One region of the Alteromonas sp. Mac1 genome, then DNA from elsewhere that is predicted to be linked to it. Evidence: predicted binding sites of a transcription regulator. Region 1 holds the regulator's gene; each other region holds the start of a gene.
What was found. The regulator sigma-54, encoded in region 1, starts transcription at its own class of promoters, with help from an activator protein. The targets are predictions, from matches to a motif close to GTTGGCACGNNNNTNGNNT.
Positions count from the first base shown of each region.

Region 1 (8,249 bases):
TAGTCGGCATCTTTAGGTATGCCGTGCTTGAAGCCAAACGATTCAAACACCAATACCAAACGAGAGCTTTTCTTACCTAGAATTCGCTCGCGAATAAGTTCTGCGAGTTGATGAATGGTGAGCTTATCTGTATCAATATACAAATCGGCGCGCTCAACAATAGGCGCAAGTAAATCTGATTCGGCTTTTATCGACTCAGATAAGGATTTGTTGAGCTTGGCTAACGGGTGAAGTCGGCGTGTTTCACTGAAACGCTTCACCAGCACATCGTCGCTGGCGTCGATATACACAATGGTCATAGACCAAGACGAGGGTAGGTAATCTAAAATCTCTACCAAGTCGGCTGGATTTTTTGGCAGGTTTCTTACATCAATACTTACCGCGACTTGGTCATATTCATCAACCACAGTATGGGTAAGGGTAGGGAGAAGGTTAACCGGAATATTATCTACGCAATAGTAGCCTAAGTCTTCAAGGGCACGTAGCGCAACTGATTTTCCTGAACCGGATCGACCACTGATAATAATCAGTTTCACCTGCATTTCTCCCTTTAAAATATGGTGCTGTGCTTTATTGGCTTAAAGCCGTAATAATGTCGTCACTGGTGGAGGCCCGCCTAATGGCTTTCACCGTTTCTTTATCACTTAGTTTACCGGCAACGGTAGCAAGTGTTTGTAAGTGACCTTCTGTTTTCTCTTCAGGCACTAACAAGGCAAAGAATATATCTACGGGTTGATCGTCAAGCGCATCAAAATCGATGGCAGGGTTACTGGTTACAATAATGGCGATAACGTGTTCTAAACCCGGTAATCGACCGTGAGGCAATGCAATGCCATTGCCAATACCCGTACTTCCCATTCGTTCACGGGCAAGTAGGCTAGCTAACACTGTGGCCTGATCGATGTCGGGATTATTTTTAGCGGCAATGTCGCTAATAATCTCTAAAATACGTTTTTTACTATTACATTGAACCGCACACTCGGTGCGGTCCAAACTTACTATGGCTTGAATTTCCATACTAATATTTAGTGCTTTTTCAGCTTTTCCTTATGCTTGATAACTTGCCTGTCGAGCTTGTCGATCATGCTATCTATCGCCGCATACATGTCTGTATTATGAGATGAAGCAAACACTTCTGCGCCGCTAAGGTGCATGGTGGCTTCGGCTTTTTGATTGAGTTTTTCGACGTTCAGGATGACATGCACATTAGATATGTGGTCAAAGTGACGCTCTAGTTTGCTGAACTTAGTATCGACATAGCTACGCAAAGAGTCAGTAATTTCGACATGATGACCGGTAAGGTTGATTTGCATATTTCGTCTTCCTTAAATTATCAAGGCCTTTAGATAAGGCTTTTGCGTTGGTTTGACGGCGGAATCGATAATGATTCCCGGTATTTTGCTATTGTTCGCCGGGCAACTTTAATGCCTTGTTCGGCCAACAATTGAGCAATCTTGCTATCGCTTAATGGCTTGCTGGGCGTTTCCGCTGCCACAAGCTTTTTAATTAACGCGCGAATAGCGGTAGATGAACACTCACCACCAGATTCCGTTGCCACGTGACTAGAGAAGAAATACTTCAATTCGAAAATGCCACGTGGGGTATGCATATACTTTTGCGTGGTGACACGTGAAATGGTGGATTCATGCATATCTACCATTTCTGCGACATCATTTAGCACCATTGGTTTCATCATTTCTGGGCCGTGCTCGAAAAAGCCCATTTGTTGCTGCACAATACAGTTCGCTACTTTCATCAAGGTGTCATTTCTTGACTCAAGGCTTTTTATAAACCATTTGGCTTCTTGCATGTGTGAGCGAATAAATTGCGAATCGCTGCTGTTTTTAGAGCGTCTGCTCATGGCAGCATATTGCTGATTTACGCTTAATTTAGGCAGGCTATCGGGGTTAAGTTCCACCACCCAACGGCCATTCTTTTTGTTTACCGAAACATCAGGAATAACGTATTCCGGCTCTTTGGTAATTAATGCACTACCTGGACGAGGATTCAACGTTTGCAATAAGCGCATGGCTTCGCGAAGTTGATCTTCTTTCAAACGGCTCTTGCGCATTAACGTACGGTAGTCTTTGCTGCTAAGTAGGTCTGAATACTCGTTGATAAGCTGTCTTGCTTCAGTAAGCCATGGCGTGTCGTCTGAGAACTGGCGAAGCTGCACAAGCAAACACTCTTGCGGAGTACGTGAACCTGAACCGATAGGGTCGAACATTTGAATACGTTTTAGTACGCATTCAACTTCGTCCATTTCAACCAATTCTTCAACATCGTCGGAATTCACTGACTCTAAAATCTGTTCAATGGGTACGTTGAGGTAACCAGATTCATCAATTGAGTCGATAATGGCGGTAGCAATTGCGCGGTCGGTATCTGAAAACGGGGTTAAACGCATCTGCCAAAGCAAATGGTCTTGAATATTGTCGGTAGTTTCACCCTGAAACAGTTGGTCGTCATCATTATTAGAGGGACCTGGAGCGGGTGCAGATGAGGCCGAGTAATACTCGTCCCATGTGCTATCAATTGGCAATTCGTCGGGAAGGTCGTTCTTTTCAAGCGCGTCTCCTGCTTCTAAAGAATCGCTAGATGCAGTAGGAGCTGCTTCTACAGAAGGGTCATCTCCATCCATGTTGTTTTTCTCAACAGGGTGGTCATCGCCGCCTTCTTCAACTTCTAAAAGTGGGTTTGAGTCTAGTGCTTCCTGAATCTCTTGCTGCAGGTCGAGCGTAGACAACTGCAGCAGCTTGATTGCCTGCTGCAACTGCGGTGTCATGGTAAGTTGTTGACTGAACTTTAGCTGTAAAGATGGTTTCATCTACGTCTTATTTTTAAACTCTTGTTGTGAATATACCCGTACTTAAAACTGAAAATGACAATTCGGTTACAGTAACTATAGCCTGAATTGTTCTCCTAGGTATACATCCCTTACTTTCTGATTACTTAAAACTTGTTCTGCCGTCCCTTGCGCGATGAGTTCGCCTTGGCTCACAATATACGCTTTCTCACACACATCCAGTGTTTCTCTTACGTTGTGATCGGTGATTAGGATTCCAATTCCTCTGTCACGAAGATGTTGGATAATCTTCTTTATATCATTAACCGATATAGGATCAACACCAGCAAATGGCTCATCAAGCAAAATAAATTGCGGATCAGCGGCTAAAGCTCGCGCGATTTCTACTCGGCGACGTTCACCACCGGATAAACTCATACCCGTACTATTACGTATATGGTTGATATTAAATTCATCAAGTAGCGCATCGGCTTCTTGTTCTTGCTCTGCTGAACTTAACCCTTTACGGGTTTGTAAGATAGCCATGATGTTCTCAAACACCGTCAATTTTCTAAAAATCGAGGCTTCTTGCGGCAAATATCCAATTCCGCGGCGTGCACGTTCATGCATGGGCTCGTGGGTTAATTCGCTGTCATCAATGCTGATTTTGCCCTTATCAAGGGGCACTAAGCCAACAATCATGTAGAAGGTAGTGGTTTTACCGGCACCATTTGGGCCGAGTAATCCAACGATTTGCCCAGTCGATACTGATAAGCTTACATCGCGAACCACCTGACGTGCTTTATACGCCTTTGCAAGGCTCTGTGCGCTCAACGTTGCCATTATTAGTTATCGCCTTCGTTATTCGATGACGCTTTACGTATTGCCTCAGGCGTAAATACGGTAGTTACTCTGCCACCTTCACCGTCTTTGCCGCCTGTTGCAAGCAATTGTTCTGTAACCATGTCAAAGGTAATCTTGTCGCCTTGTACTTTACTGGTGTCTTGCTGTAATTCAGCACTACCTTGTAAAGAAATAGTTCGGTTTACCACTTCATAGCGAATTTCATTGGCCTTCGCTGTGACGGTGGCACCGTCTTCAAGTTCTTGCGAGTAGCTGGCTGGTTTGCCGCGAGCAACGAATATCTCTCGTCCATCACCTTCGCTGGCAATAACTTCAACTTCATCGGCATTTATTACCAAAGAACCTTGGGTAATTCGTACATCATCTTTAAACAATGAGGTTTTATTTTTGCCGTCAACAAATTGCGATTTCGAGTCGACTTTAATGGGTTTGTTAAAGTCGCTTTCAGCCGCTATAGCCACAGTAGCGAATAGGCTAACAGCTAGGCTGGTCGCTAATGCTTTAGTGGCTAGGCGAATAAATGGTTTGTACATGGTCTATTAACTCGTATTCCTGGGTACGCAAATTGGCGTTAAACCCATTGCTGTTAATCACATATTGTAAGCCACGTATTTCCACGGGCTGATCAGATGTCATTTGCTTAGTGTACAGGTTTATCTCTATAAACGCTGTGCGTATTGTTCTTACAAAGTCATCGACACTTTGGTTTTCAATAACGACATTATTTTCTAGCTGTATCAATTCGTTATTATACAAAGTACCTTCTGTCGCGGTCACTTCCCACGGAGACTGTGCATCGTCGGTATACAATGTATATCTGGGCTTTTGGAATAAAACAAAGCCCAATTGGTCGTAATGTTCCATCGACGCCGCAAATACTTTGTGATTTAGCTGGCCTTCTTGATTATACAAGGTGGTCGTTAAGTTTTTGGCTTTGTACGCGGGCTTTAATGCATCTAACCCCTGATTAGTCTGCTGGGTAGGATCTTCTTCCATCCAAATCGGAATATACATGGCGGATGCCAATATAAATAACACCGAAATACTCAAGCCTAATCGGTCAAACCCTAATACCTTCATACGCTAGCACCTTGAATGCCGTGCAGTTTGTCGTTTGCTTGAAGTAGAGTGTCACATATTTCACGTACCGCACCGAAGCCACCTGGCAATGCGGTGATCCAGTTCGCTTGTTGGGCAACCGCAGGGTGGGCGTCTTTTACCGCAATTTTTATGTTAGCGTGAGGGTACATGCCGGTATCTGGCATATCGTCACCTACCACCGCCACATGCTCGGGCTTAAGTGATAAGCGAGTCATAAGTTCGGCCAGTGCGTCAGACTTATTTTCTTCACCTTGCACGATGTGTGCAACATTCAGCGCTTTCATTCTATTTTCGACAATGGCAGAGCGCCTGCCCGTAATGACCGCTACCGCTACTCCAGAATTCACGAGCGCTTTAACGCCGTAGCCATCCCTAGTATGAAATGCTTTTAACTCTTCGCCAGCATTACCGAGGTAAATACGGCCATCCGAAAACACACCATCTACATCACACACTAATAATCGAACATGCTTTAACGAGGAATACAAAGCTTCAGGCATAGCGGTATAAAGTGTATTTACGGTTGTTTGGGTGTCGCTCATTATAAAACTCCCGCTTTGAGTAGCATGTGCATGTTGAACGCGCCCACAGGCTTGCGGGTTTCATCCGTTACCATAAGCGCGCTTATCTTATGGGTTTCCATTAAGTTTAGCGCTTCCACGGCGAGTTGCTCTGGCATGGTTGTTTTACCGCCCTTGGTCATCACTTGTGTAACCGTTGCGGTATGCAAGTCTATGCGGGCATCTAAAATACGGCGTAAGTCACCGTCGGTGAAAATTCCAATCAATATACCTTGATTATCGATAACCCCTGTCATACCCAAACCCTTATTGGAAATTTCCAATAGCGCGTCTGCAACCAGGGCGTTTTCGTCTACCAAGGGTAATTCGCTACCCGTCAGCATAATATCGCTTACTTTAAGCAATAGTTTTCTGCCTAAGCTGCCACCAGGGTGGGAAAGCGCAAAATCGTCAGAGGTAAAACCTTTGCGATCAAGTAGCGCGACGGCAAGGGCATCACCCATTACCAGCGTCGCGGTAGTGCTAGAGGTAGGTGCTAAGCCTAAAGAGCACGCTTCTTTTTCTACGCTGATATTTAATACCACGTCTGCGTGCTGGCCTAACGAACTGGTTACGCTATTAGTCATTGCAATAACCGGCACGTTTAAGCGCTTTACGATGGGTAATAGGTTAACGAGCTCTGCGGTTTCACCAGAATTAGAAATAGCGAGTAGCACATCACCTTTGCTTAACATGCCTAAGTCGCCATGGTTAGCTTCGCCTGGATGCATGAAAAACGACGGGGTTCCGGTACTGGCAAGTGTTGCTGCAATCTTGTGCCCGATATGCCCTGATTTACCCATGCCGCATACCACAACCTTGCCTACGCAGTTTTGTAGCAAAGTGCATGCAGTAACAAAGTCATCGTTCATACGAGATGCAAGCGCTGATATTGCCTGCGCTTCTATTTCTATGACGCGCTTAGCTGAAGTGATGAAGCTATTTTCTTGTGACATTACGCAAAAAGCCAAAATTGATAACCAATAAAGCAAGCAATCAATAAGCCGCCATTTCTTCGACTTATTCGACGATTACCCATCAAGGTGAAACTAAATAAGAACAATAATAAAGTTAGCCCAAGCACAACAAACATATCGCGGTTATAAACGTCAGGGTCTAACGCGCCCGGGGAAATTAAGCCCGGCATGCCTAGTACGGCAAGTAAATTGAAAATATTAGAGCCAATAATATTTCCTAAGGCCAAGTCGTCTTCCCCTTTAAGCACACCTGCAATACTGGCAGCCAATTCGGGCAGGCTGGTACCAAGAGCTATAATGGTCAAACCGATAACTAAATCCGACATACCTAGGTACTTGGCTATTTCTACTGCTGAACCTACCAAGAAGTGTGCACTCAGCGGTAGCAATATTAAGCCAACAACAATCCAAAAAATGGCGGAAGAGGTGGGTACATCGTTAGGAATTTCATCTGTCGTCTCACTCACTAACGGGTCTTCTTTGTCTACTTTCATAGACAACCATCCCATTAAGCCTAAAACAATCACGAAGAGGCTGATGAGAATGATGCCTTCCAGGTGAGTAAGTTCGCCATCGAAAAGAAAAGCAACCGCAATGACGGTAATAACAAGTAGGGCAGGGAGTTCACGCTTTAACGTAGAGGAGGCAACAAGAAGCGGTTTAACTAGCGCAGTAATACCAAGCACAAGGGCAATGTTGGTAATGTTTGAGCCTAATGCATTACCTACGGCGGTATTCATATTACCGTTAATAGATGCTGCGGCTGACACCACAATTTCAGGCGCAGACGAACCCATTGCGACAATGGTTAAGCCTATCATCATGGGCGCCATACCAATATTCTTGGCAAACGCTGATGCACCGTAAACAAAACGGTCTGCACTCCAGCTAAGTACAATCAGTCCAACTAAAAAAATGACTACGTTTAAAAGCACAACAACCAGCATAGTTAGGAATTTCACAAGATTGTCGCAAAAACAATGCCATTTGCCTATGGGAACTATCGCTTATTTTAGTAAAGGTGGTATTAAGTGCCCCTTTGATCATGCTTACTGATTGAAAATTATTCGAATTTTCTAAATTCGAATAAATCGAACATAACTTGTAACGTTTTGCTTTTGTGCCGCGCTTGAAAAAGCGTACAATGTCACTTAATTACACTGCTCAGTAAACTTTATCGATTTAACGTACTCAAAGGCATAGAACTTGCCTTGGCATTAGCTGTTATGTAAAGCAGTTATAGAACACTAATAGCGTTAAAGGCGACTTAAGTAGCTTAAATCTTACATCTATAGGAAGTGAGTGATGTGTGTCATTACTTGCTTTGCTGGTATCACTAATTATTCAAGGGTCGATAAATAAAATCGCTATGGACCATTTAGTCGAGATAGACAACCTAACCTTTCGACGCGCAGACCGTGTTATTTACGACGGTATTACGCTGAGCATTCCGAAAGGAAAAATTACGGCCGTAATGGGCCCCAGTGGTATAGGGAAGACCACCTTACTGCGCCTTATAGGCGGGCAATTAACGCCAGATGAAGGTGATATACAGTTTGATGGTGATTCTATTGTCGCCATGAGCCGTAAAGAGCTTTATCAAGCACGTCGTCGAATGAGCATGCTTTTTCAAAGCGGTGCTTTGTTCACTGACATGACGGTTTTTGACAATGTGGCGTTTCCACTGCGTGAACATACCAAATTATCGGAAGATCTTATCGCTACAACTGTCGCATTAAAGCTACAGGCTGTTGGGCTAAGAGGCGCTGCGCAACTCATGCCAAGCGAACTTTCCGGTGGTATGGCACGTCGTGCAGCGTTAGCCAGAGCCATTGCGTTAGACCCTGACCTTATAATGTACGATGAACCTTTTGCTGGCCAAGATCCTATTTCCATGGGCGTACTGGTTAAATTAATCAGAGGGCTTAACGACGCGCTAGATTTAACGAGCGTTGTGGTAAC
Region 1 covers NZ_CP013932.1:990,206-998,454, forward strand. Annotated here, with positions in the region: gene rapZ (RNase adapter RapZ) at 1-536, opposite strand, end outside; gene ptsN (PTS IIA-like nitrogen regulatory protein PtsN) at 571-1,017, opposite strand; gene hpf (ribosome hibernation promoting factor) at 1,026-1,313, opposite strand; gene AV939_RS04150 (RNA polymerase factor sigma-54) at 1,343-2,827, opposite strand; gene lptB (LPS export ABC transporter ATP-binding protein) at 2,903-3,628, opposite strand; gene lptA (lipopolysaccharide transport periplasmic protein LptA) at 3,631-4,182, opposite strand; gene lptC (LPS export ABC transporter periplasmic protein LptC) at 4,151-4,729, opposite strand; gene kdsC (3-deoxy-manno-octulosonate-8-phosphatase KdsC) at 4,726-5,292, opposite strand; gene AV939_RS04175 (KpsF/GutQ family sugar-phosphate isomerase) at 5,292-6,266, opposite strand; gene AV939_RS04180 (calcium/sodium antiporter) at 6,266-7,222, opposite strand; gene mlaF (phospholipid ABC transporter ATP-binding protein MlaF) at 7,657-8,249, shown strand, end outside.

Region 2 (8,249 bases), 1.3 Mb from region 1:
ATTGCATAAACTCGCTTTGCCACTCTATACGCGTCGTCAATTGCTCAGGTGCAATACGAAATAGCGCATCGTCTATGTCGTCTCTATTACCATGGCTCAAACTTGCTGTAGACGTTAGAAGCAGGTTGTCAGCTAGCTTACCGTTAATCGTCACGTCTAGTCCTTTAATAACAGCGTCTGTATTGATCCATTGAAACGGCGTATCTGATCCCATCATAGTCGAGAACATAATAGCAGCCGCATTACTGCTCGGTGTGCCAGCAATGTAGTTTTCTATGTCTTGGTAATAAAGCCGGGGTGAAACGGTCCAATCATTTTCGCTGTAGCTGATACCAAATTCAATCTGGCGAGCGGTTTCATTATCAAGTTCCAGATTACCAATATAATTGAACCCGTCAGCCATGCCACCTGTAATGCCTAATGGTAACCAGGTGTAACGTTCGTAATAGTTGGGCGCACGGTTCTTTTGCGATACACCCGTAAATACCGTCACCGTGTCGCTAACGGGTATTTGGATGGTGGCCGTTGCATCTAGCATATTGTAGGTTTCACTACGTTCGGCATTGTTGAAGTTTGACGCGAGCGTGGCTACCGCATCGTTCATCATAACCATGTTAGAGCCTATCGCATCGGCATCCATGTCAATTTGGGTATAGCGAAGGCCAATTAAATAGTCAGCGCTATTGGTCACACGATGCCACTCGGTAAAGCCACTGAAGGTATCGCGGGTAATATCGGTGTAGTTGTTAATGTAAAAAGCGCTGTTATTTGGGTTGGTAATAACCGAATTATTTCGGCTGTGTAAATGGCTAAAACCTACTTCAAGCTCACCATCAAGGGCAGGGGTAACATAGGTCGCCTCTACACCCTGACCGACAGAGTCGGCGTCGTTTTGCCTGGCCATACTAGCCATTGAAACCGCGCGCTGTGAAAAATTATCCATGGCGTGCTGATTACTATTCCCAAACACACTTACCTTCAACATGCGCTCGTCATCGGCTTGATATCGATAACCTAAGCGATACCAGGCAGCATCTATGAAGGCGATATCCATCGCAAGCGCCGCAGTGCCACTGTCGTTAGTATTCAGCGCTTGATAGCTGACATCTAGGCTATGCTTGCCCCAACTATAACCCGCGCGAAGCTTTCCGCCGTTTCTTTGATACTGAGAATTAGGGATGGCAATGCTTGAGCCTGCATCGTTAGAACCAGCCTCGCGCTCGTCACGCTGTTGGTGGGTGAATGCGCCGCTGATAAAACCATTGGCCGCGCCGTAAAAAGCATTGGCTTGGTACTGTTGTGCATTGCCGGGAGAATACGCACTGGCGCTAGCATTAAACTGCAGGCCATTGGCTTGTGCAAATAAGTGCTGAGCGTCAGCACGAATGTCTAGTTTACCGCCTAAGGTTTCAACTCCTGCGCTTACCGGTACTATTCCGCGATACAATACGGCCTGAAGGCCAGGTTCAGGTAATACATGCGAAAGCGGGGAATCCATGGCATTAGGGCCAGCGCCCGCGATATCAACCCCATCAATAGTCACGCCTACTCTGTCACCGTATAGGCCGCGATATTGTATTAACCCTGTCACCGGACCATTTCGAGAAATAGTCACGCCGGGTAGCGTAGCAAGTTGGTCGCCATAGTCAGCTTCGGTATTGGTAGAGGCAGAAACTCGTGCATTATTGGTAAGGGTTAGTGGCTCGCCAATAACGGTAATAACTTCGGTTGAAGCGGTGTCTTGAGCATACAAAAAAGGGGAAAAACCAGCAGTACATACTGCTAGTGCAATGGCTGTTTTTTTCATAATTAGTCCATTTTTAATTAAACAACGTCAGCGATAAAGCTGATAAAAGCGCGTTATAAATAAAGTGTAATGGTGAAACTATGAAAGAGGTGGAGCGCGGGAGAGCCCAGTTGCGTAGGCGTATGCCGTGTAGGGGCGCTGTGCAATTGCAGTAGCAAGGTTGTTAAAACGAACAAGGGTGATTAAAGGAAGTGAAAAATCAGGCGCCGTGACGGCGTTGGGTAAGTCAGAAAGCAGGCTATTGGTACAGTCGATGTGTACTACCGGTATCTTGCTGATATCTACACTAACATAAACAAACTCACCAGCATGTTCAGTCGCGCTTAATGATATCCAGCGCATGGTATTGCCGGTACAAATCAGTTCTATATCGTTGCTGCTGTCATTAAACTGAGTAGTAAATCGCTGCGCCTTTTCCATTGAAACGGCCGCAAGCCCCAAAGCCATTGCGTTTTGCAATAGCAGGGTTAAGCATACTAGCAGTGTAAATAATGACTTCAATGGCAAAGCAGTATTCTTTTTCTACCGGAACTTATTTAATAATACGTTAAAAATAGGATGTTGAAAGGGCTTTTTGCTGCGAGCTATTTAACCTTTAACCCTAGCGCTTGAAGTTTACGATATAAGGTTCGTTGGCTGACACCCAGAGCTACGGCAAGGGAATCTATACTGCCTTCGTGCTTTGCTACCACCTCTTCAAGGTACTTAGCTTCAGCAGCTTCCAGAGTAACAATGCTCGCGTTGTTTTGAGCAATGGGCTCGCTGACAAGCTCAGGTAAGTCTGTTGGGTAAATTACATTTTCATCTGCCAACAAATACGCCTGTTCTACAATATTTTTAAGCTCCCGAATGTTACCTGGGTAGGTGTAATGGCTTAGCACTTCAATAGTGGATTTGTGTAAGCGCTTTTTCGAGGGCAGTTCGTGCAACATATGGCTGCACAGCATAGCAATATCGCTTTGGCGCTCGCGAAGCGGCGGAAGATGTATAGGGAAGCCCGCAATTCGGTAGTAGAGATCTTGTCTAAATTCGCCTTTTTCCACTAAGGATTTTAAGTCTTTATGCGTCGCGCACACTAAACGAAAATCGGCCTTTTTAACTTGAACGCTTCCTACAGGTCGGTAGGTTTGGGTTTCAAGCAGCCGCAATAACTTCACTTGCATGGTAAGGGGTACATCACCAATTTCGTCAAAAAATAGCGTTCCGCCTTTGGCGGCATCAACCAACCCTTTCTTGTTTGACTGCGCGCCGGTAAAAGCGCCTTTCTCATAGCCGAATAATTCAGACTCAAAAAGTGAATCAGCTAACCCCGTACACTCTATTACAACAAAAGGCTTTTCGGCGCGGTGGCTGCTGGTGTGTAGGGCATGAGAAACCAGCTCTTTACCTGTACCTGTTTCTCCTTGAAGTAACACGGCTATATCGGATTTTGCAGCTCGGTTAATTTTATTCAGCATGGCTTTGAAGGCGGCAGATTCACCTATCATTTTTCCCTTGTTAGGGTAATTAGAGGCAAACGCGAGTTTATCCAATATTTCTAAGTAGCCAAGTAGGTCGCCGTTAGCATCGTGCACTGGGCGCATGAGAATATCACAGTAGCTTTGGCCGCTATTGGTGGTATGAATATGTACTACGCTTGCTGCTCGGCCGGTGTCTTTGCATTGCTGTATAGGGCAACTTTCGCCGCATTGATCACAAGGCTTGGTATTCCCGTGGGACACTTTAAAGCACTGGCTTTTCCCCGGAAAAATGTCCACAGGATAGGTATTACGATAAGGCTGATTAACCGCTTCTATTACATATTGATGATTAATGAAAATAGCGGGTTTATCGATGGCATCTATCATTGCCTGAACAATCGAGATATTCATGTAACAGCTTCACCTAGCGATACGGGGTGGGTATGAATGACGTATGCGCATAGTCTATACCCGAAAGATAACTAATCTAGGTTTAAGGTATCACATTGGCACGCGCCTTGTACGTATGTTGGTAGGTAATGCTCCCCATTGAGGAAAAGAATATGAAAATGAGATTAACGGCTGTTGTAATAAGTGGGTTCTTTTTATCGGCTTCATTATTAATCGTACTATCAACCGCGCTAGCGGCTGAAATGCCGCAGCCGCAAGACAGCATAGCGACACAACACGCAACTGAAACCACCCTGGCAGGCCCCGAAGATAAGCTAAACCAAGCACGTAGTAACGCCAAAGCATTAGGTGGTGCGCTAAAAGCTAGGCTTAAACAAGCCATTTCAAAAGGTGGTTTAGAAGCCGGGGTAGAGGAGTGCTATGTGGCTGCTGGGCCTATTGCAGAAGCGCTCAAGAAAGATGGTTGGACGGTAGGGCGCACAGCACTTCGTGTACGTAATCAAGGCAACAAACCTGATGCGTGGGAGGAAACCAAATTGCATGAGTTTGCAAACGCCTTATCTAAGCAATTGCCTATGCCGCTAGAAGCATCGCAGTGGAATGAGGAAACGGGCGAATTTCGCTATATGTCAGCGATTGTTACAGGGCAAGTGTGTACGGCGTGCCATGGTAACAATGTGGCACCTGCTGTAATTGATATCATTAAAGAAAAATACCCAGAAGATACCGCAACGGGCTTTACTCCTGGCAGTTTAAGAGGTGCTTTCACGCTTACCTATTCAGCCGAATAGCTTTTATTTTAAGAAGGTGCAACGGGTCTCTATCGCCATCCGTTGTATCTTTTTATCCCCTGTTCCCTATCCCCTGTTTCCTACCGCTTATTCCCTAACTCCTATCATTTTCACTTTCTTCTATTGTCTTTCCTCTCTTATTTTTTAGCAGTGTTTTTTACAAAGGCCCACGCTCTGTTCTCCACTTATCATTTAATTTAACTTTTATGTCAAAAATGGCGCTAATTGTCATTTTTGGCGAAGTTTCCTCTCATCTTGTTTGAGATGGATCAACGCGGCTGATTCGACTTAATGGAATAATTGCGCCGCACAGTAGGGAAAATCAGAGGTTAGGGGTAGTGGTGCCTTAGGTGGCGCAAAGCTTGCTAAACCTCATACAGAAGTATAAGTCTTACGGTGCGGTCTTTTAATTAAGGTTGTTGATTTAAATATAATTTTTAGCGGCTTGCCGTACTGTTTTTAACTAGGGAGAAAACCCATGAGCGATACGTTAGTCGAACTATCGCGGTGGCAATTTGCGCTAACTGCAATGTTCCACTTTATATTTGTGCCCTTAACCTTAGGGTTGAGTTTCATGCTTGCCATTATGGAATCCGTTTATGTGATGACAGGCAAAGAAATTTACAAACAGATGACTCAGTTTTGGGGAAAGTTGTTTGGTATTAATTTCGCCATTGGTGTGGCTACCGGCCTCACTATGGAGTTCCAGTTCGGGATGAATTGGTCGTACTATTCTCACTATGTTGGGGACATTTTTGGGGCGCCGCTGGCTATTGAAGGTTTGATGGCGTTCTTCCTAGAATCAACCTTCGTTGGGTTATTTTTCTTTGGCTGGGACAAAATGTCGAAGGGAAGACATTTAATGACCACATGGTTAGTGGCTATTGGTTCTAATTTCTCAGCACTATGGATACTCATTGCGAATGGTTGGATGCAATATCCCGTAGGCGCAGAATTTAACTTTGAAGCCATGCGCATGGAAATGACAAGCTTTGCTGAGGTTATATTTAACCCTGTAGCGCAAGTTAAGTTTGTGCATACCGTTTCAGCCGGCTATGTAACCGGTGCTATGTTTGTATTGGCTATTTCTAGTTATTACCTACTTAACCACAAGCATATCGCATTTGCCCGTCGGTCTTTCGCTATTGCTGCTAGCTTCGGCCTAGCCGCTACCTTGTCAGTTATTGTGCTTGGTGATGAAAGTGGTTACGAATTAGGTGAAGTGCAAAAAGTAAAATTGGCTGCTGTTGAAGCGGAGTATGACACTCATCCAGCACCTGCGCCTTTTACCGTATTCGGTATTCCCAACGATGAAAAAGAAGAAACCGAATACGCACTTCAAATTCCTTGGGCGATGGGCATTATTGCTACTCGTTCATTTACCGAGGAAGTTAAAGGTTTAAAAGAAATTAAAGCTGAGAATCGTTTGCGTATCCTTGATGGTATCAAAGCGTACGCGTTGCTAGATAGTGTTCGAGATGGAACCGCTTCAGCAGATGATCTCGCGCAATTTGAAGCACACAAAGATAATATGGGCTATGCCATGCTGTTAGAGCCATTTACGGATGATGTTACACAGCCTTCGGAAGCGGCCTTACAAAAAGCGGTAGATTACAGTATTCCTAAAGTTGCCCCTTTATTTTGGAGTTTCCGCTTAATGGTGGCATCAGGCTTTATTATGTTAGCCGTGTTCTTAGCTGCCTTCTATTACAGTACTAGACATAAAATAACCCAGCCTCGCTGGTTGTTGAAAGCGTCATTGTATAGCTTGCCGCTACCTTGGGTTGCGTGTGAAGCCGGTTGGTTTGTGGCTGAATTTGGTCGCCAGCCTTGGTCTATTGCAGAGATTCTGCCGGTGCATGCATCAACATCTAATCTGTCTATCTCAGACATTGTCACCACGTTAGTTGCTTATTCAGCGTTTTACACAGTGATGTTCATTGTGGCCTTTTACTTAATGAAAAAATTCGCCAAAAAAGGGCCAGTGCCTCCTGAAGATCACACGACGAATGAAGACGATGACCTTATCGACTTTGATGCTAAAGGAGCAAACGCATGATTGATTATGAATTTCTTCGCGTAGCCTGGTGGTGCCTTATCGGTGTTCTGCTCATTGGTTTCGCGGTAACGGATGGGTTCGATTTAGGCGTAGGTTCACTACTGACCATAATTGGTAAAACAGACAAAGAACGTCGCGTAATGATTAATACTATTGGGCCGCATTGGGATGGAAACCAAGTGTGGTTCATCACGGCAGGTGGTGCCATTTTTGCCGCGTGGCCGATGATCTATGCTACCGCCTTCTCTGGCTTCTATTTAGCCCTAGCGCTAACGCTAATTGCACTGTGGATGCGCCCAATTGGGTTTGATTATCGCAGTAAGTTGCCTAACACCCAATGGCGAAAAGCATGGGATTGGGCTTTGTTTGCTGGTGGTTTCATTCCTGCGCTTATTTTTGGCGTGGCGTTTGGTAATTTGTTACTAGGTGTACCGTTTGAATTCGACAACACGCTTAAATCAACTTACACAGGCTCTTTCTTTGGCCTGCTTACACCGTTCGCACTTGTTTCTGGGTTGTTGTCAGTGGCTATCTTGCTTAACCACGGAGCTACCTGGTTACAAATGAAAACAGATGGCTTCATTGAAGCCAGAGCTCGTGTCACGTCTTTCATATTGAGCTTAGTGGCAGTAGCCTTGTTTCTCATTGCCGGTGCGTGGGTAGCATTTGGATTAGACGGTTTCGTCATTACCTCTACCGTAGATACCTTAGCCACCTCGAACCCAATGAAAAAAGAAGTCGCTATTGAAGCCGGTGCATGGATGTCTAACTACTCGCGATATCCTTGGATGGTTTTTGCGCCTGTTTTAGGCGTAGTAGCAGGGCTTGCATGTGCGATGTTTTCCCGTAGAGGGAATGCAGGAATGGCATTTGTTTCAAGTGCACTACTGATTACTGGCGTTATTCTAACCGCGGGCTTTTCAATGTTTCCGTTCTTAATGCCCAGTATCACTATGCCAGAAGCTAGCCTAACGGTATGGGATGCCACTTCTAGTCACTTAACCTTAAATATCATGTTCATTGTGGCTTGCATCTTTGTGCCTATCATCTTGTGCTATACCGCGTATGGCTACTATGTGATGCGTGGGCGAGTTAAAAATAGCGATTTAGACCAGTCTCACACTATCTATTAAGGAGTGGCATATGTGGTATTTCACTTGGATCCTCGGCGTATTGCTAGCGTGTTCTTTGGGTATTTTAAATGCTATGTGGCTTGAGTCTACCGAAGACATGGACCGCCCTGAAGATGCCGAATAGCTAAATAATATTTATGGCGTAGTTAAAACGCAAATGGCAACGAGCTAACGCTTTTAATGCTCGTTGCCTGATTTGACCCGCCATTTAAACCGGTTTTTTGAACCGTATTTCTGACCGAAAGACAGTGCGATAGAGTAAATGAAAAAGTTAAACAGACAGACATTGCAAGCTGGGTTTAATCAACTTGATAACATGCATAAGCTTGGCGTGCGAAGACAGGTTTTGATAATCACTTTAGTGAAGTGTGTGTCTCTTTTTTCTCTTATTATCGCTTTTTATTTTTTCGCTCACGCCATGCATGAATGGGTAGTGGATACCCATAAAGCAAGCCAATTCCATATTATAGGTTTATCCGTTGCGCTGTTTATAAGTTGGTTAGCGCAAGGGTTGGTAAATACGCTTACATTGTCATGTAAGAGCCAGTTGGTGCAGGCTATGGAGCAAAAGTTACAACTTATTTTCGC
Region 2 covers NZ_CP013932.1:4,423,213-4,431,461, reverse strand. Annotated here, with positions in the region: gene AV939_RS18715 (TonB-dependent receptor) at 1-1,807, opposite strand, end outside; gene AV939_RS18710 (hypothetical protein) at 1,886-2,308, opposite strand; gene AV939_RS18705 (sigma-54 interaction domain-containing protein) at 2,392-3,678, opposite strand; gene AV939_RS18700 (Tll0287-like domain-containing protein) at 3,831-4,469, shown strand; gene AV939_RS18695 (cytochrome ubiquinol oxidase subunit I) at 4,948-6,528, shown strand; gene cydB (cytochrome d ubiquinol oxidase subunit II) at 6,525-7,661, shown strand; gene cydX (cytochrome bd-I oxidase subunit CydX) at 7,672-7,785, shown strand; gene AV939_RS18680 (ABC transporter ATP-binding protein/permease) at 7,924-8,249, shown strand, end outside.
Region 2: the regulator sigma-54 is predicted to act here: its motif matches at 3,773-3,791, upstream of AV939_RS18700 (Tll0287-like domain-containing protein).

Region 3 (8,249 bases), 1.2 Mb from region 1:
AAAAATAAACCCATCGCCCTTTGTGCGTGCTTACATGCAAAAGCACATCGATTGCTAATTTCATATCAAAAACCTCAATATATTAGATTTTTATTATATTTATGGTTTGTTCAGTAAACAAGCACATTTTTAGGCAAAGTAACCTTAGGTGTAATTTTGCGTGTACATGTCGGTAAGAAACGACATAGCGGTAGGAAAAATTTTCCCACCCATTTTCTTAAACATACGCTTATAAAGTGCCAACATGTAGAAATACAGAACAAAATAGATATATATCAATTATTTACAAATTAATTGAATTGCCTTTAACGATTGGCACGAGTTTAGCATTAATTAGACTAACGGATAACAACAGATGTAAACATGATGCTAGGAAGGCATACCGTTACCACGAAGGTAACCATGGCATTACAGACTTTATCTGCGCAGGCTGACAACATTGGACGTAAAAGGAAATTCGTCGGCCAAGGATGCAAGGATTGATAGCAAGGTTAAAGTCGCTCTGTTGTTTATCGGAAAGTTAAATACGTTTAACACCAACACGGATGTTGAAAAGGGATACGTCTTAATGACGCGCAAGGTTGACATTGATGTCGACAAAGCAATCACCACGGAGTGGGTTGATTCGCTTAAGGAAGCTGTTGACGTGAATGACCGATTATCTGTTTTTGCGCCAGTTGAGTGTGATGGTGACTTGGATTAAGTCACAAAGGCCTGCAGGATGCAGAGTTGCAAACGCTATTATCGCGATTGCTGCTGGATACCCACATCACTGGCACAGACATTGATGTCCATGTGCAACAAAGGATTGTAACCTATTTGGCTCTGTTGACCCGGCATTATGCCTTCAGCAATGGCCATATTGAGGAACACTAGTAATGTCATCGATATTATTAGTGTGCTGTCACCCGACAGCATGCCTCTCCCCTCTAAGGCCCTTCCCGGCCTTTTATATACCTCTGATTTTGGCCCGCCTTTGGCGGGCATTTTTTTGCGTGTAGCTTTATTTACTTACTTATTTTTTATTCCTTGCCCTTCTTTTGAAAACAATGAGATATAAGGTCAAAGAAGCCCTAAAAATCATTGTTTCAAAGTTTTTTTATTTATTTTTCTATTTTGCTGAACTTTTCTTTATTTCCCCGCTCTTACTAATACATGGAGTCATTTAGTGTGTTGGCTTTGTGAAGTGTAAATGTGTTTTCCAAGTTATGTTGTGTTTTTCTTAAGGGGCTCTTTAGCCCCTTTCTTTTTGCCTGTAATAAAATTCCTCTCTTGCGTATTACTACCTACTTTTCTAAAAACCAGAATTATTAGCTAGGTTTCATCCCAATCTTAGAAATGGAAATGAGAACCATTATCAAATAGACTCTTGCCACTGTCCTATTTGGAGAAAATCATGTCTAAACCCGCACCTCGTGTTGTTGAAGTTATCGATTCCTTCCGCGTAACACCCAACATGCAACGTATTGTCCTTGGCGGCCCTACATTAGAAGACTTTCCAGAAACTCGTCCTGGCGCCTACGTTAAATTACTTTTTGATTTAAATGGCAACCCTATAGTAAAGCCTGCGAAAGATAGCCCCGTTGCGATGCGAACCTACACAATAAATAGCTTCGATAGACAAAAAGCTCAAATGACCATCGATATGGTAGTGCATGTTAAAGATGGGGTGACTGGCCCCGCGGCAGCATGGGCGCTAAGTGCAAAAGAAGGCGATAAGCTAACGATTGCAGGCCCCGGCAGCAGTAAAGCGTTAGCTGAAGACTACGAGTGGGTGCTCTTCGCAGGCGATATGACTGCACTGCCTAGTATTCGCAACTATTTACAAGCGCTTCCCAGCCATACTAAAGGCATTGCCGTTATTGCTATTGAACATGAATTGGATGCCACGGTGCTAGAAAAACCTGAAGGCGTATCGATTCAGTGGGTATCTAAAAAAGAAGCAACCTTGTCTGACGCCTTGCAGCGCACTAACTGGCCACAGGGAACGCCCGCGGTATGGGTTGCGTGTGAATTTTCACAGATGAGAAAAATTCGTTCGTGGCTAAAAGACGAAAAACAGGTACCTCACAGCCAAGTTTATATCAGTAGTTATTGGCGTGAAGGCCGCAGTGAAGATCAACATAAGATAGATAAACGCCAAGATGTTGAAGCCTTTGCGAAACAGCTTGCCTAATTAGCATTTAAGCAACGATTTTGCTGTGCCGCGTAAGCATAAAACCCTGTACGACTTTCAGCGCCCTGTAAATAATGCAGGGCGCTGGCAATAGCTCCTTTATAGAAATCAACGAAAGTCCATATTGATCAAGACGTTAATCTTTGGAACGAGGATTGCTACTTATTAAGTGCAGTTCACAATAACCACTCGGTTATTCTTTTTAAAGGAGCAACATATGAACAATGATCGTATCGAAGGCAACTGGAAAGAAATGAAAGGTAAGGTACAACAGCAATGGGGTAAACTTACCGATGATGACCTAGACGTGATTGACGGTCGTCGTGAAGAGCTAGTAGGCAAGATTCAACAAGCGTACGGCAAAAGCCGTGAAGAAGCCGAAAAAGAAGTGGACAGCCATTTCAATTAGGCACTTCACCCAAGCCCTAATGGCTTGCAATACAAGAAAAGCCCCATTTGGGGCTTTTTTTATGTATAAAAGAATCTAGCCTTCAGGGTTAAAACCCTTTGTCAGGACTTAGCATCAAGATTCCGTATCAGGCTTTAAGTTGTTGCTGATTTCTCTCGCATCAAAGCTGGTAGCCGAGGTGGGTCGAGTACCCTTTCCCATCTCAATATTCAAAATACTTTCGATTTCGCTTTTTTGTGAGCCGCCTACAAAGATACCAGATTCAAACTGGGTTGTAGGATGGTAAGAGGTTCTACAAGTAATAACGCCACACTCAGTTACCCTTGCATAACGTTGGCTAAAGCCAACCTGAGGTGATGTTTGAACACGCTCTTTATCTACCATGGTTTCCCGGTCGGTTACTACAAACCAATCGTAATCTTTTAGTAAGGTCAATTCCGCCGAGCGGTACATGGCATAATCCATGGCTTTACTCTTATCCGACCCTCTGCCTTTGAAGTGAACACGGTATTGGGTTTCGCTTAATTTGCTTTCGGTATACCCAAAACCGCCGTTAGACGCCTGTCGGTAATCGGGTTGGCTCGCACACCCTGTCATTACTATCGCTGCTAGAAACGCTATAAATTTAGTTTTCATTAACTACTCCTTCGGCAGCCTTAGACTGCCATCCATGATTAATAGCTTGCTTCTCTTGCTCTCTATTTAATGGTGTGGACACCATTAACAAACCTATCTCTTCATCAAGTACTTTGTTGGCACTTGCTGTTTGATACTCACTTTTATCGCGACCCGCTGTTATCAGCTTACTGGCGTGAAGTTGCCAAATGCCCTGACCATTTTTACATGCAATCATGATATTCAGTTCATCTTCACCTTGTATCTGCGCCTGCCTACACAACTGAGATTGATTATTCATAAACGACAATTGTGGCACTATTTCCATACCCGCATCGGTCACCATCATCTCGCCCGTTAAATTATTATCGAGGGCTTTAGATACATTCGCCCAATGGCTATTCGTTGACGAAGTGCTTGCTGGGTCAAGGGGGGCTGTCTGCTCCGATTGCATCCAGGTTAGTCCTGCCACTAACGCCACACCTGCCGCTAACGATAAAGGTACTTTCCACTTCCCACTACGTCTAGATTCTTTGGGCTTGCGATTAAGCGAGGTTACATTGCGTGGCATGCGCTCACCTGCATGACTTGAACTTACATGATCTGAGTCGAAGTCCGCTTGCTCAAGATAGGCTTCTGAAGAAACATCGTCTGCAAGCATAGCCACTACGCTATTAGGTAAAGGTTTTTGCGTTGCCGCATCAGCTGCCGCTTTCACCATCATGTCTACCTGTGCCAAAGACGCTAAACGGTCTGACAAAGCGAGATCACTGGCAATCGACGCTCTCACGTATTCCATGTCTTCATTGCTAAGTTCTGCATCTAAAAATGCTGAAAGCATTTCGTCAGATATAATCATAGCACCACCTCCTGTTGTGGATTTAGCACATTACTGAGTTTGCTTCGTGCCCTAGCAAGCCTGCTCATAATCGTCCCCGCCGGTACCTCAAGGACCTCTGAAGCATCTGAGTAGCTCATGCCTTGAATCGCAATAAGTGACAAGGTCTCTCTTTGCTCTGGGGGTAATTCCCCCATAGCTTTACTCACTTGCTTTAACGTAATGCCGCCTGAAAGCGCTTCATCCAAGTGCGCCTCATCCTGCGCCTGCAATTCAGGGTTAACCGCCGCACTTGCTCTTACTTTTTGCGCTCGATATTCATCTATCCATAAATTGCGGCAAACTCGAAATGCCCATGCCATTAACGTGGCATCTTGTGGCAGAGGTTTAGTCAGTAGTTTCTCAATTGTATTTTGCAGTAAATCGTCAGCATCATGTATATTGCCCGTAAGTGAAAACGCAAACTTTCTTAATGATGGAACGAGTTCAGACACTTCTTCTTTCATACATTTTCCTATGAAATTACGCTTTATACATGGTTAACGTTTGGCGCCGTGATTTATTCCCAACGGTAGGGAATTTTTTTTACCAACAAACGTTAACTAAGTACTAGAAAAGGGTTATCCATCGATAAGGGCACGTTTTATGCCAGCTTTATTTATCGATTATGTGAGTCACGCGTGGTGAGCAATACGCAAGCAAGGCTGTGAGTTGCCTGTATAGACTCAGCCGCAAAGCAAGTGAGGTAAAATGATGATGTGCAGATCGCTTTGTCAGTTAATAGTAAGTGGCTTAATACTTTCATCAAGTAGCATAGTAAGCTCGGATGCTCGTGCCCAGTTAACTATTGGTCGTCAAATAATCGAGCCTGTTAATCCTATTATTGACAAAGTACCCGTTGATGTTGGGACCGTGCGAGATGTGCTTGAAAACCAGGTAGAGCAAGGTGTTGACAGTACTTTTAAAACCTTAACCGACATACCTGCCCCGCAATTTACTGTTCCATCCCCCCTTAGTCTTACTTCGCCTGCGGGCAATCTTGTACTAAAAGAAGTAAAAGCCTCTGACGGATTTTTAGCGGTAAAAAGCGAGTGGTTGGTTGTGGGTAGCGAGGCTGACAAAACTCACTTTTCTCACCCCGACATCACGATTGAATCATCTCACTATCTAACCGCCATAGACCAGTGGGTTTACCGTTTAAAGGTTAGTGCTAACCTTGATGAACTGTCTCAAATAAGAAACAACTTACCAACATCACTAAAAGAACAAGTAGGCCGAAATCACATCTATTTAGCGCAAAACATGGGCGAACTACAGAGCCCAGAGACTTACGAAATCCCTGAAAATCCTGCCCCCCTTGAAAACCAGAAAAACAGCCAAGACAAGCAAGCTAGTATTGCAACTACTGGTAAGCCAAAAGTTTGCCAAGTACCTGTTCGAATTGGAATGATAGATACCAACATTGCGCACAACCACCAGACACTAAAACACCTTGTTATTGAACAGCAGTCTTTTCTTCCACAAGCGTTGCCGACTACCCAGTTACACGGTACATCAGTGGCCAGCTTATTAGCAGATAACATGCTCACAGGTAGTCATCTTTATAACGCCAGCGTTTTTTATACGCGTAACAGTATTAGTCAGGGCGCGACCTTATTATCATTAATTGATGGTCTTAATTATTTAGTCGCCAAGCATGTTGATGCGATTAATATGAGCTTAGCGGGGCCAGAAAACCCCGTACTTGCTAACGTTATAAAAAAAATTAGCGAACAAGGGATACAAATTATTGCAGCCGTTGGAAACGAAGGACCAGCCTCACCACCTTTGTTTCCGGCAGCATACCCGTCAACTATTGCGGTAACGGCGGTAGACAGAAAACAGGCTATCTATCGATGGGCCAATCAAGGTAACTATGTTGATTTTGCGGCCAGCGGCGTTTCCGTCGAAGTCGCACATCCAGATGGTACGATTAGCCGTGAGACCGGCACATCGATGGCAACGCCTTTCGTTTCAGCCCGCTATGCCTGCCTATTTCGTGCGAGCTCAAATCAGGCCCAAGCGTTGGCCACATTACGCGACCAAGCCATAGATGCTGGAGCACCGGGACGGGACCCGGTGTTTGGAGTAGGTATTCTCCAGTAATGAAACCAAAAGTGAGTGCCAATGCGCGATTAGAAGTGAAACCTAACACCAAGTTCAGCTAGTGTTTCTTGATAGTCTGCTGACACTAGGGTTGATCCATAGTCTTTGTATTGCGTGCTTACGATAAAATCTACGTTTTCCATAGCCGCATATTCTATGCTCGCTTTGAAGACATGCCTATTGTCCTCTCGTCGCCCATCTTCTTGTTGTTCAAACTCACTAAAAGGTGCTCCTGAAGCGGCAGGTTCACTGCTCTGGCTACCTTTACCATAATGCCTACTCTCCATTTCATAGCCGAGCTTGATGTCGAGCGCTTTACCCCACAAATTGGCCGGGTAGGTATAGCTGGCGCCAATACCATGGCTGGTATAGTCGAACGCTTGAGCCAACGCATCTTCATGTTGATATTTCGCGCCTAATTGGATAAAGCTTTGGTTTTTAAAAAACCAAAAACCATCAAAGCGGCTAGATAGCGACTCAGCGTCGCGCTCTGGCACCGATTCAAACGACTTATCAATGGTATCTACACTTAGACGCCAATAACCTTGGATATACGCACTGTTGGCCAGTGAAATGCCGCTTTGTTGATAAGTAAGAAAGGCATTGTTATTAAGGTCGGCGTTTGCATAGTAGTGATGAACACCAATTTTAGCCCAGGGCGATTGATAGCTCGCCTCACCCGACAAGGTCGTAATAGCTAGGTCAAAATCCGGCAGCTCGTTGTAGCGAGTTTCACTATGCTGTGCAGACGCAGTGATTTGCCATTTATCGCTAGGCGTTAGGGCTACCTTCAGCTTCGCATTTCCTTTTATTGCTGAGTCTGATGTGTCGGTATTCGTATCAAGTTCACTAACGTTAACGTTTGAGTCGTGATGAGCACCAATATAGGCTTCTCCATTCACTATTATCATCTTGTGCTCGACAGTTTCTGTGCTGTTTTCTGACTGACTCGCCATGGCAATTTTGCCAATCAAGCTCAAGGCAATAGATACACTTAATAATGGTATGGGGGTTTTAAGGCTCATGCAGGTTTCCTACTAAATCGAATAATCGCGGAATTAACGCACGGAATTAACGCATGGAATTAAAGGTGGGGCTGGGAATAGCGCCACCCTCCTACTTTTATAACCTTCATAGTGGTAGGAATAACGAGGATGGCGGCTGTTCACGGTGCGTCGAACACATTAATCTGCGTGATTGTTACTGGTTTAGAATGCCAGCAATATTTCCGCTTACTGTGTTTTCAACAGTGGTTGAAACCGTATTTTCGATTTGCCCACTTACTTGACCAGATACTTGGTTAGCCACACTACCTTCAACCTGTGATTGCGCTACCGCTTCAACCGACTGGGTTAATATTGAAGACACCATGCCATTGACATCAGCCGCTTGCGATACACTGCTATCAACTACCCCTGATACCACGTCAGTGGCGGCAGAAGTAGCGACATCTAAGGCTCCTGAAGCATTTGTAGCAATGCTCTGCGTTGCCGCAACACTACCTTCAAGAGCACTTTGCGTACTGGTGAGCTGAGTGAGGATTTCACCGCTTGTTTCATCAGATGCTTCTGATGTGTCGTTAGTAGTGGCAGTAGCATCAGCTTGGTCTGCGTTTTGCGTTTCGCTGCCAGTTTCAGGGCTAGCCTTAGTGTCGGTAACCGCATTTGACTGTGCGTCTACATTTGCCAAAGCGGAAGTTTGTGAAGACATTGACTGGGTAAAACTTGCTTGCTCACCAGACCCATTGGTTGAAGTTCCGGTGCTATTAGACACTGAAACAGATGCAGCTACAGTCTGAGCCAACGCCACGTTTGAAGTAACACCTAATGCAACAATTAAAGCAGTATGTAGTTTGTTCATTCGTTTATTTCCTGTTTTTCATCAAAGACACTTAAATAACGAATGAACCTCATCGTTTATTCCAAACAAACAATTAAAAAATTTTCACAAACAAAAACACCCCGCTTTAAGCGGGGTGTTTTATTCAATTCATTATATTTTAATCGTTATATAAAACGACGCTATAAGGGGTTTTTAGTCACCAGAAGCATTTAATCCAGCTTCCC
Region 3 covers NZ_CP013932.1:4,445,784-4,454,032, forward strand. Annotated here, with positions in the region: gene AV939_RS18785 (efflux RND transporter permease subunit) at 1-64, opposite strand, end outside; gene AV939_RS18790 (hypothetical protein) at 440-703, shown strand; gene AV939_RS18795 (hypothetical protein) at 742-918, opposite strand; gene AV939_RS18800 (siderophore-interacting protein) at 1,397-2,176, shown strand; gene AV939_RS18805 (CsbD family protein) at 2,394-2,585, shown strand; gene AV939_RS18810 (CC0125/CC1285 family lipoprotein) at 2,700-3,221, opposite strand; gene AV939_RS18815 (hypothetical protein) at 3,211-4,059, opposite strand; gene AV939_RS18820 (RNA polymerase sigma factor) at 4,056-4,544, opposite strand; gene AV939_RS18825 (S8 family serine peptidase) at 4,789-6,183, shown strand; gene AV939_RS18830 (hypothetical protein) at 6,213-7,208, opposite strand; gene AV939_RS18835 (hypothetical protein) at 7,384-8,043, opposite strand; gene AV939_RS18840 (hypothetical protein) at 8,218-8,249, opposite strand, start outside.
Region 3: the regulator sigma-54 is predicted to act here: its motif matches at 2,319-2,337, upstream of AV939_RS18805 (CsbD family protein).

Region 4 (8,249 bases), 550 kb from region 1:
TTCGCTACAACACGGTAAATATCTTCGGTTAACGAGCTAGCCGATACCAACAATTGAGACGAAATAGTACTCATGATGGCAGCTAAAATAGCAGCCATTAAAAAGCCACTAATGAGAGGATGAAATAGCAATTGAGAAAAAACGATGAAGATTGTCTCAGCGTCGTCCACTCTCAAATTGAATTGATTTACATACGCTATTCCCACAAAACCTGTTGCTAATGCTCCAAGTATAGTAACTAGCATCCAAGACATACCAATATTTCGTGCAGTACTTACCGATTTAACATCGCGAATTGCCATAAAGCGCACAATGATATGAGGCTGACCAAAATAGCCAAGTCCCCACCCAAGGCTTGAAAGCAAGCCCACAAGCGTGAGAGCGCCCCATGAATCAGTAAAGTTCGGTACAGATTCATACGCGGCTGCCGTCATTTGGTTTACACCATCAAACTCGGTAAAGGCCACAACCGGAACAAGTACAAGGGCAATAAACATAATACAACCTTGCACAAAATCGGTAAGACTAACGGCTAAGAACCCACCCAATAAGGTATACGAAACAACAACGCCCAATGTGATAAACAGACCAAGCTGATAATCAACTGAGAACGCGCTTTCAAAAAGCTTTCCTCCTGCTACTAACCCTGCAGAAGTATATAAAGTAAAGAATAAGACAATGATGACAGCTGAAACGATGCGTACGTTTGCTTTGGGGTTGTCGAAGCGCTTTGCGAAGAATTCCGGCACGGTTAACGAATCATCGGCAACTTCGGTGTAAACACGAAGTTTGGGAGCAACCAATATATAGTTTGCTAATGCCCCTGCGACAAGACCAATAGCAATATAAACTGCGTCGAAGCCGGTTAAGAACATTGCCCCTGGCAATCCCATCAACATCCAACCTGACATGTCAGACGCGCCCGCTGAAAGTGCGGTAACTTGGGGACTAACCTTTCTACCACCTAGAATGTAACCTGAAATGTCACTGGTGGATTGACGATATGCAAAAAGACCTATACCTAACATCGCTAGAAAATAGATTGCCAGCGATATGTAACTTTCAATTGGCATAATGTGAGATTGCTCTCCTATGTTAGTTAAAATTACATCGTTCAGATGCTAGAAGGACAATGTATTCCCTCGAAGGGCGATACAAGATTTAAAGCCTAAATAACACGCATAATTTGTTTCCGACTTTGGCCTTAGGCCAAACTCAGAACCAAACATTTAAATTGAACAATAATGATTAGAGCTCTAATTATATAGGTATCAACGTTGTGATTTCAAGTTTAAATAGTAGCCAATTTAATATGAAGTCTATTTGCTATGTGAATATAGACTTAAAGGTTTCACAAGCAATACCGCGTTACACAATGAATACAAATTACTGACTATTATGAAATTTAATGCGGAATAACCACTTCGTGAAACGCAGCAATTTATGCTGCAACTCGCTTAACTATTACACTATTAGTATCAATAGAAGCATTTATTATTAAAAGTTAATCTAGTTGTCACTCAGATGAAATAATCGACAACAAAAGCTTTTCAGTGCTTAAATCTCGCTCAATGGGATCGCAAAGTTGCTCATTGCCCTGCGCTAGGGTCTTCAACAAGTTTTCGAACGTACTTTTCTCGTTAAACACAGAATATAACTTCGGGTGAATGTAATACTGCCTGCAAACAGAAGGAGTATTTCCTAGCATTTTAGACACATGTGAACTCAACGAGTTTGGCCACTTACGGTTACGTCCTTCTCGCAAGTACCTGTCTACGTCTGGGAAGCTTTGCAGCGCAAAACGACTAGCTGCCCAAGTTCGAAAATCTTTGCAGCTAAAATTGTCGCCTAAATGCTCGTGAATGAATGCATTTACATCTTCACTATGGATATCACACCACGAGCCGTCGGCTAGCTGATACCGAAATAAGCTGTAACCCTGAAGCTGAGTGCATTCACACACTAACGAGGCTAATAAGGGATCGTCAATTGTAATGGTGCGTCGCTTACTGTGTTTACCAGAATATTCAAGAGACACTTTTTCTACCGTTGCTTCTTGAACATGTTTGCGGCGAAGTGTAGTTAAGCCGTAGGTTTTATTTTCTTTGCTGTACTGAGGGTTGCCTATCCTTACGCCAGTGTAATCTAATAACAGGCACACCAAGGCTGATGCCCGTTCTATTGTCCACTGCTCGCCATTGACGAGTGTTCTGCAATATTCTCGAAATTCAGGTACTTTCTGACCGAATACTGTCAAACGTTTGAATTTTTCCGCCTGTTGCTGTTTATGCCAATCTGGATGATAAAGGTATTGTTTTCGCCCTTTAGCATCGAGGCCAATGGCTTGAATACTTGCCTTAGGGTCACGACTAATGGTGACGCTTTTCCAGTTAGGAGGAATGGCAAGTGATTTGATTCTACGCAGCACACGCTGGCCTGCTACCTTTCGACCGCTGGTATATCGATAATAGGCACCTTTGCCGCAAGGAATGCGCTTAATTGTTAGGTGCGGATGAGGCGTACCCCCATCAACGATTTGCCCTATAGTCACGTGAACTCCTTTTATAATATTTTTTATCGCAAACTTACATCAAGGCTGCTTAATAGCGTGGCAACTTCTACTCGTCATTTTGAATGCTAAAGAAAGATGCAAGTTACGTGCATGTTAATGCACCCACTTAAAACCTGTTTCCCATTTCGATGAAGACAGTTCGATTAAGAAAATATTTTTATTGTTTTCATACGATTAGCGGCGCGCTTTCACTTTAGGGTTAACATCCGGCGGCATTATTTTAATAAGTAGTAGGGCTACCAATAAAAGATACATATACAGACTGAGACAAATTTTCATACTGTGAGTAAATATGAAACATAGTGGAAATGTTATCTATAGACCTAAGATAACCATCTGCTAAATGAACTTAAGTTAACATTCTAGAATTTCGCACATTACATATAAAAATCATAGCGTTACAGATAAAAGGAGCACTTGAATTGTATGTAGACTAAAGTTTAATCCGTCAGCGGAACGCATTTTGAATGGTTATGAATGAATATTTGTAAATTCGCTTAATAGTTATGAATTTACCCGCCTTTAACACATTTCGTTAAAGGGTACCGCTGAGGTATACATCGACCGGGTTTATCGGAGAAGTTATGCAAACTGCTAATCATGAAAATCTTCGCGCATCTCTAGCGCCAAATGACCAAATTCAAGTTGCTGCGATATTTGAAGACAAGTTGTCGGCAAAAAAAACCATACAACAACTGGCAAATTCCACTGATGTCAGTACTGATCAAGTGGCTTTCATCGACGCAAGCGATACTGCGATGAGTGAAAAGCTAGAACAAGAGAGTAAAAGTATCGGCAAAAACCTGTGGCACTCACACTTAATGCTCGGTGGAGTCGGCTTTCTTGTAGGGATGCTAGCGGCGTTTCTTTTAGTCTCGTTTGGCCCTGAATTAACGAAGCAAAATCCATTGTTTACCTACATCGCTTTAATAAGCCCAGGTATTTTTACTGGTTTATTTGTTGCGGGCTTAGTTGGTCTTCGCCCGGACCGTTCAGAAATAGTGCAGGCGGTAAGACATGCAATTAGAAGAAATAATGTGGCCGTGGTTATTAACTTGAAAAAGACTCAATCAGCGTCAGACATTGCATCGTTTTTGCATTCGCGAAGTAAGAATGTGGTTGAAGCGGTACGCTAGTACGGTTTAAACCAATATTAGCAGCCGACTCCCTTTAACCGCAGGTTAAGGGAGTTGCTAGATTCATACCTCTCCACATTAATCTTTCGCTTTTGACTTTTCGTTTTGATTGCTGCTTGTTGGTCTGGGCCTATCACGCTGAATTTTGGCCATCATCAGCGGTTAACTTTTTCGCGAGTAAAAAACACGCTGGAAATACTACACCCCATACAATAGCTAATATACCCACAGTAACGAGTGGTGAATATCCAAAGGTGACCGCACCAAACTTCTGACCACCAAAGTAACTTAACGGAGCGAACACAGCACCGGCTGCCATCGCAAGTAATGGCTTATCAGCAAACGCACTCAAACTATGTTGTATTGACCCACCTAGTGCGGCCCAAAGGCACACCAACCAAATAGGTATTATCCAATGAGAAGCACCACCGCTAAGCCAAGCGCCAGGCTCAAAACCAAATACCCCTGTTAGCATCAACAGTGAGTCGACCGAGGTGCCTAGCAATAAAACTGCTATCATTATTTTACTATCTGACTTTCGCAGTGGTGAGTAAATAAGCCACGCGAGCAGTAAACCTACAACTAAGAAAGTACTTTGATATAAAACCACTAACCACCAAATGGTTTGAAACCATAGAAAGTTTACCAATTTGATAGTGAAACTGTTCGACATTGAATTCGCCTGTTTATGAATGTACTTACTACAGTGAAAATTTAGAAGGCATTAATACGCCACTATTTATCACTCAGTTCAGTTATAAAGTTTTAATAAAACGTAATTTTTGGTGATTAATTTCATTCTAACTTCATAGTTGCCTATTAGTAATAAACAAAAATAGCGTAACCACTGTATAAATGAATTAAATCTTTGAACAAAGGAAATGTGAACAGTATGAAGATGGTTAAATATTATGTACTCGGCGCAATTTTAGCACTTATGCTAACTTGGTTTAGCCCAACATTGTGGCTCTCTGTCATTTTTGCTTGGATCAGCTTTTCGCTGATTGCAGTGAGTAGCGCCTACTTGCTTAACTACCCTGCATTGTTCAGAAAACGCGAAGATGGTTCAATTCCTATCTACATACGTTGGGTTTTTGTTCCATTTTTATTGGGAAGCTGGTTGTATAATGAGTATGCAAGGCGTACAGATAAGGTACCTCCGTTTCAAAGAATTGATGACCAGCTTTATTTAGGTTGTCGCATGTCTTCTCAGCATGTGGATATGCTTAAAAACAACAATATTAATGCTATTTTAGACGTTACTGCAGAATTTGATGGTTTAGATTGGACTGCCTATCAGTTAGATTTTGATTATTTGAACATTCCAGTTCTTGATCATACCAGCCCCACCCAAGAACAACTTACCCTTGCGATTAATTGGTTAGATCAACAACTCGTTGAAGGTAAAAATGTTGTTGTGCATTGCGCACTGGGTAGAGGTCGTTCTGTATTAGTGCTAGCCGCCTACCTGCTGGCTAGGGATCCTTCGTTATCCATTTTAGATGCGATGGATAAAATTCAAGCGGTTCGTTCAACAGCAAGACTCAACAAACATCAGTTAGCAGCACTTGAAAAAATAAAGAATGGCGGAAGCTTGTCATTGACTAAGCGCCTTACTCTTATTGCCAACCCTGTTGCTGGAGGAGGTAAATGGGAAGTTGAAAAGGCGGATATTCTTTCAAGACTAAACGAAAAGTTTAAAGTTACCGTTAAAGAAACAACAGCTGAAGTTAACGGTGAAGTATTGGCTAAAGAGGCCTTAGTCGACGGGGCGCAAATTATTGTCGCCTGTGGAGGCGACGGCACCATTACCGAAGTGGCCAATGCCCTTACCGATAAAAACGTCACACTTGGGGTTATTCCACTTGGTACTGCCAATGCGCTGTGTCAGGTGCTCCATGGTTATGCCAGTAAAATTGTTCCCATCAGTACAGCGTGTGACATCATCATTAACGGCAAAACTGCAGATATCGATACTGCCCAGTGTAATGGCCGAATGATGTTACTAGTTGCTGCGGTCGGGTTTGAAGAGCATATGATTTCCGCCGCGGATCGAGGCGAGAAAGACTCGGGTGGACAGTTTGCCTACCTTAAGGGGCTATGGGAAGCCATAGGGAAAAATGACAATCTTAGCTTTCAAGTAAAGTTTGATGAAGAAGAAGCCCAGTGCTTAGATACACCAAGCTTAGTGATAGCTAATGCCGCGCCAATTACCACCGCACTTGCTCAAGGTGGAAATCTACCTGATGTTACTGATGGTAAATTAGATATCACCTGGCTAACTCCACAAGATTCTTCTGACCGACAACTACTCTCATTGGCAGAGCTTGTTTTTGGGCCTGAAGAATATAAAACCAGTTCAGACAGTATCAGGCACAAACAAACCCCATCAATATCCCTTCATTTTGATGAAGAAGTATCTTATGCGGTTGATGGTGAGATTTTCAGTGCACGTGAAATCAGTATCACAACACACCCTGCAAGTCTTCGGGTATTGACTGGCATAGACCATGTGCAAAATAACAGTCAATCCGCTGCGGAATAGCCATAGGTAAAGATTACCGCAGACCCTATGTAAGAAATGCATTATTTAAGCGGTTACTTATGTATTGTAATAATAAGTAATCGCTAAAAGCTGCATTTACAATGACTTAGTGAACTTAATATAGTGGAACGCTTCTCGCATTAGCTAAACGTGTAAAGTGTAAAGTGCTTTTTACGCAACATTTTAGTTTAACTAGTTGAGGGATTACCGATGAAGATTTTCGAAGCGTTACGCCAAGACCATGAGAAACAAAGGCTGTTGCTTAAAATTCTCGCTGAGACCAGTGGAGACACAGCTGCACGCAGAGAGTATTACCAAGAGCTTAAAAACCAGCTTGAAAGTCATGCTGTTGCAGAGGAGCGCCATTTTTATTCTCCTCTACTCAAAAAAGATGACGCTGTAGATCTAACCCGTCACGGTATTGCAGAGCATCATGAAATTGATGAGCTCATTGAAAAACTGGATGAGACCAAAATGGACTCCCCAGGATGGTTACGTCACTTAAAAACTCTTCAGGAAAAAGTTGAGCACCACCTTGCTGATGAAGAGCAAGAGTTTTTCCAAGTCGCTGGTCGACTTCTCAACGAGTCTCAAAAGAATAAGCTTGCCGACTCTTATCAAGAAGAAATGGCAAAAGAACTCGCGCCTCACTAGGCGTGAGTTTTACATGAACCTTACAGATACAAAAAAGGCCAGTCATAGACTGGCCTTTCTTTTAATCTTTGATTTTACTAAAACTTAGTAAAATAAACTATCGTTTAGCAATAATGTACACGGCGTGGATAACACCGGGAAAATAGCCAAACAATGTTAAAAGGATGTTTATCCAAAACTGAGCGCCAATACCAACTTGTAAGAACACGCCTAGAGGAGGCAGTAAAATTGAAAGTATAATGCGAATAATGTCCATAATAATATCCTTGTTTTTGAAGTAATTTCACAGTTTACCCACTCTAACTGCAATTTCTTACGTTTTTGAGCAGGCTTTGATTTTATAATGCATATATACTGCCAACAATAAGGAATTTAATGGTTCACGTCTATTCACCTAAAGGTGAATTTTCTAGCCACTCTTCTAGCGCATCCTTCGCTAATGGTCGGCTAATGAAGAAACCTTGTGCAATATCACAGCCCCACTCTTTCAAAATATTTAGCGATATCTCGTCTTCTACCCCTTCAGCCACCACTTTCAAATCAAATGCAGAAGCTAATCCCAGCACGGTATGAACTATTTGCTTATCGTTGTCATCGGTTGCTAACGACAAAATAAAGCTTTTATCAATTTTGATGGTATCTACAGGCAGGTTTTTCAAATACGCAAGCGATGAATAGCCAGTGCCAAAGTCGTCGATTGCAAAGTGAAACCCCCTACTGGTCAATGAGTTCAAGTTTTCAATAGCCAGCGATGCATCGGCTACCAAATCACTTTCTGTTATTTCTAGCTCTAGCGCATCGGGTGAAAGTGCCGCATCAGTAAGCATAGAAACCAATTTATCCAGTAACGGCTTATTTTGAATATCTTGGGTTGATAAATTCATCGCTACCGTAAAGCCATAGCCTTTCTGCCTGAAGTACGATAAATCAGCAATGGTTTGCTGCATAACCCAAGTCGTGACTTGCTCAATTAGAGCTGCCTGTTCAGCAATAGTAATAAATTCATCTGGTGGTACGAAGCCAAGGGTTTCGTTATTCCACCTTATTAGCGCTTCCATACTGCATACTTTCATCGTGCTGAGATCAATTTTTGGTTGATACACCATAGAAAGCTCACTTTGATTGCTAGAAAGCGCGCGCTTAAGCTCGGTGGTAATGGTTAAACGCCTAACGTACTTAGCCTCAAGTTCGGGCCGATAGTGAACACACCATGCATTAGAATGAATAGCTTCGTCGGTAACAATATTAACTTTACGAAATAGCTCTTCTGAGTTGGTAGCATCCTGAGGACAAGACACCACGGCCATCGCTACCTTAACTGGGATCGAAATTAAGTTACTTT
Region 4 covers NZ_CP013932.1:1,543,087-1,551,335, forward strand. Annotated here, with positions in the region: gene putP (sodium/proline symporter PutP) at 1-1,073, opposite strand, end outside; gene AV939_RS06480 (DNA topoisomerase IB) at 1,517-2,551, opposite strand; gene AV939_RS06485 (hypothetical protein) at 3,157-3,708, shown strand; gene AV939_RS06490 (DUF2878 domain-containing protein) at 3,842-4,381, opposite strand; gene AV939_RS06495 (diacylglycerol kinase family protein) at 4,601-6,253, shown strand; gene AV939_RS06500 (hemerythrin domain-containing protein) at 6,464-6,907, shown strand; gene AV939_RS19990 (YqaE/Pmp3 family membrane protein) at 7,005-7,163, opposite strand; gene AV939_RS06505 (bifunctional diguanylate cyclase/phosphodiesterase) at 7,294-8,249, opposite strand, start outside.
Region 4: the regulator sigma-54 is predicted to act here: its motif matches at 6,376-6,394, upstream of AV939_RS06500 (hemerythrin domain-containing protein).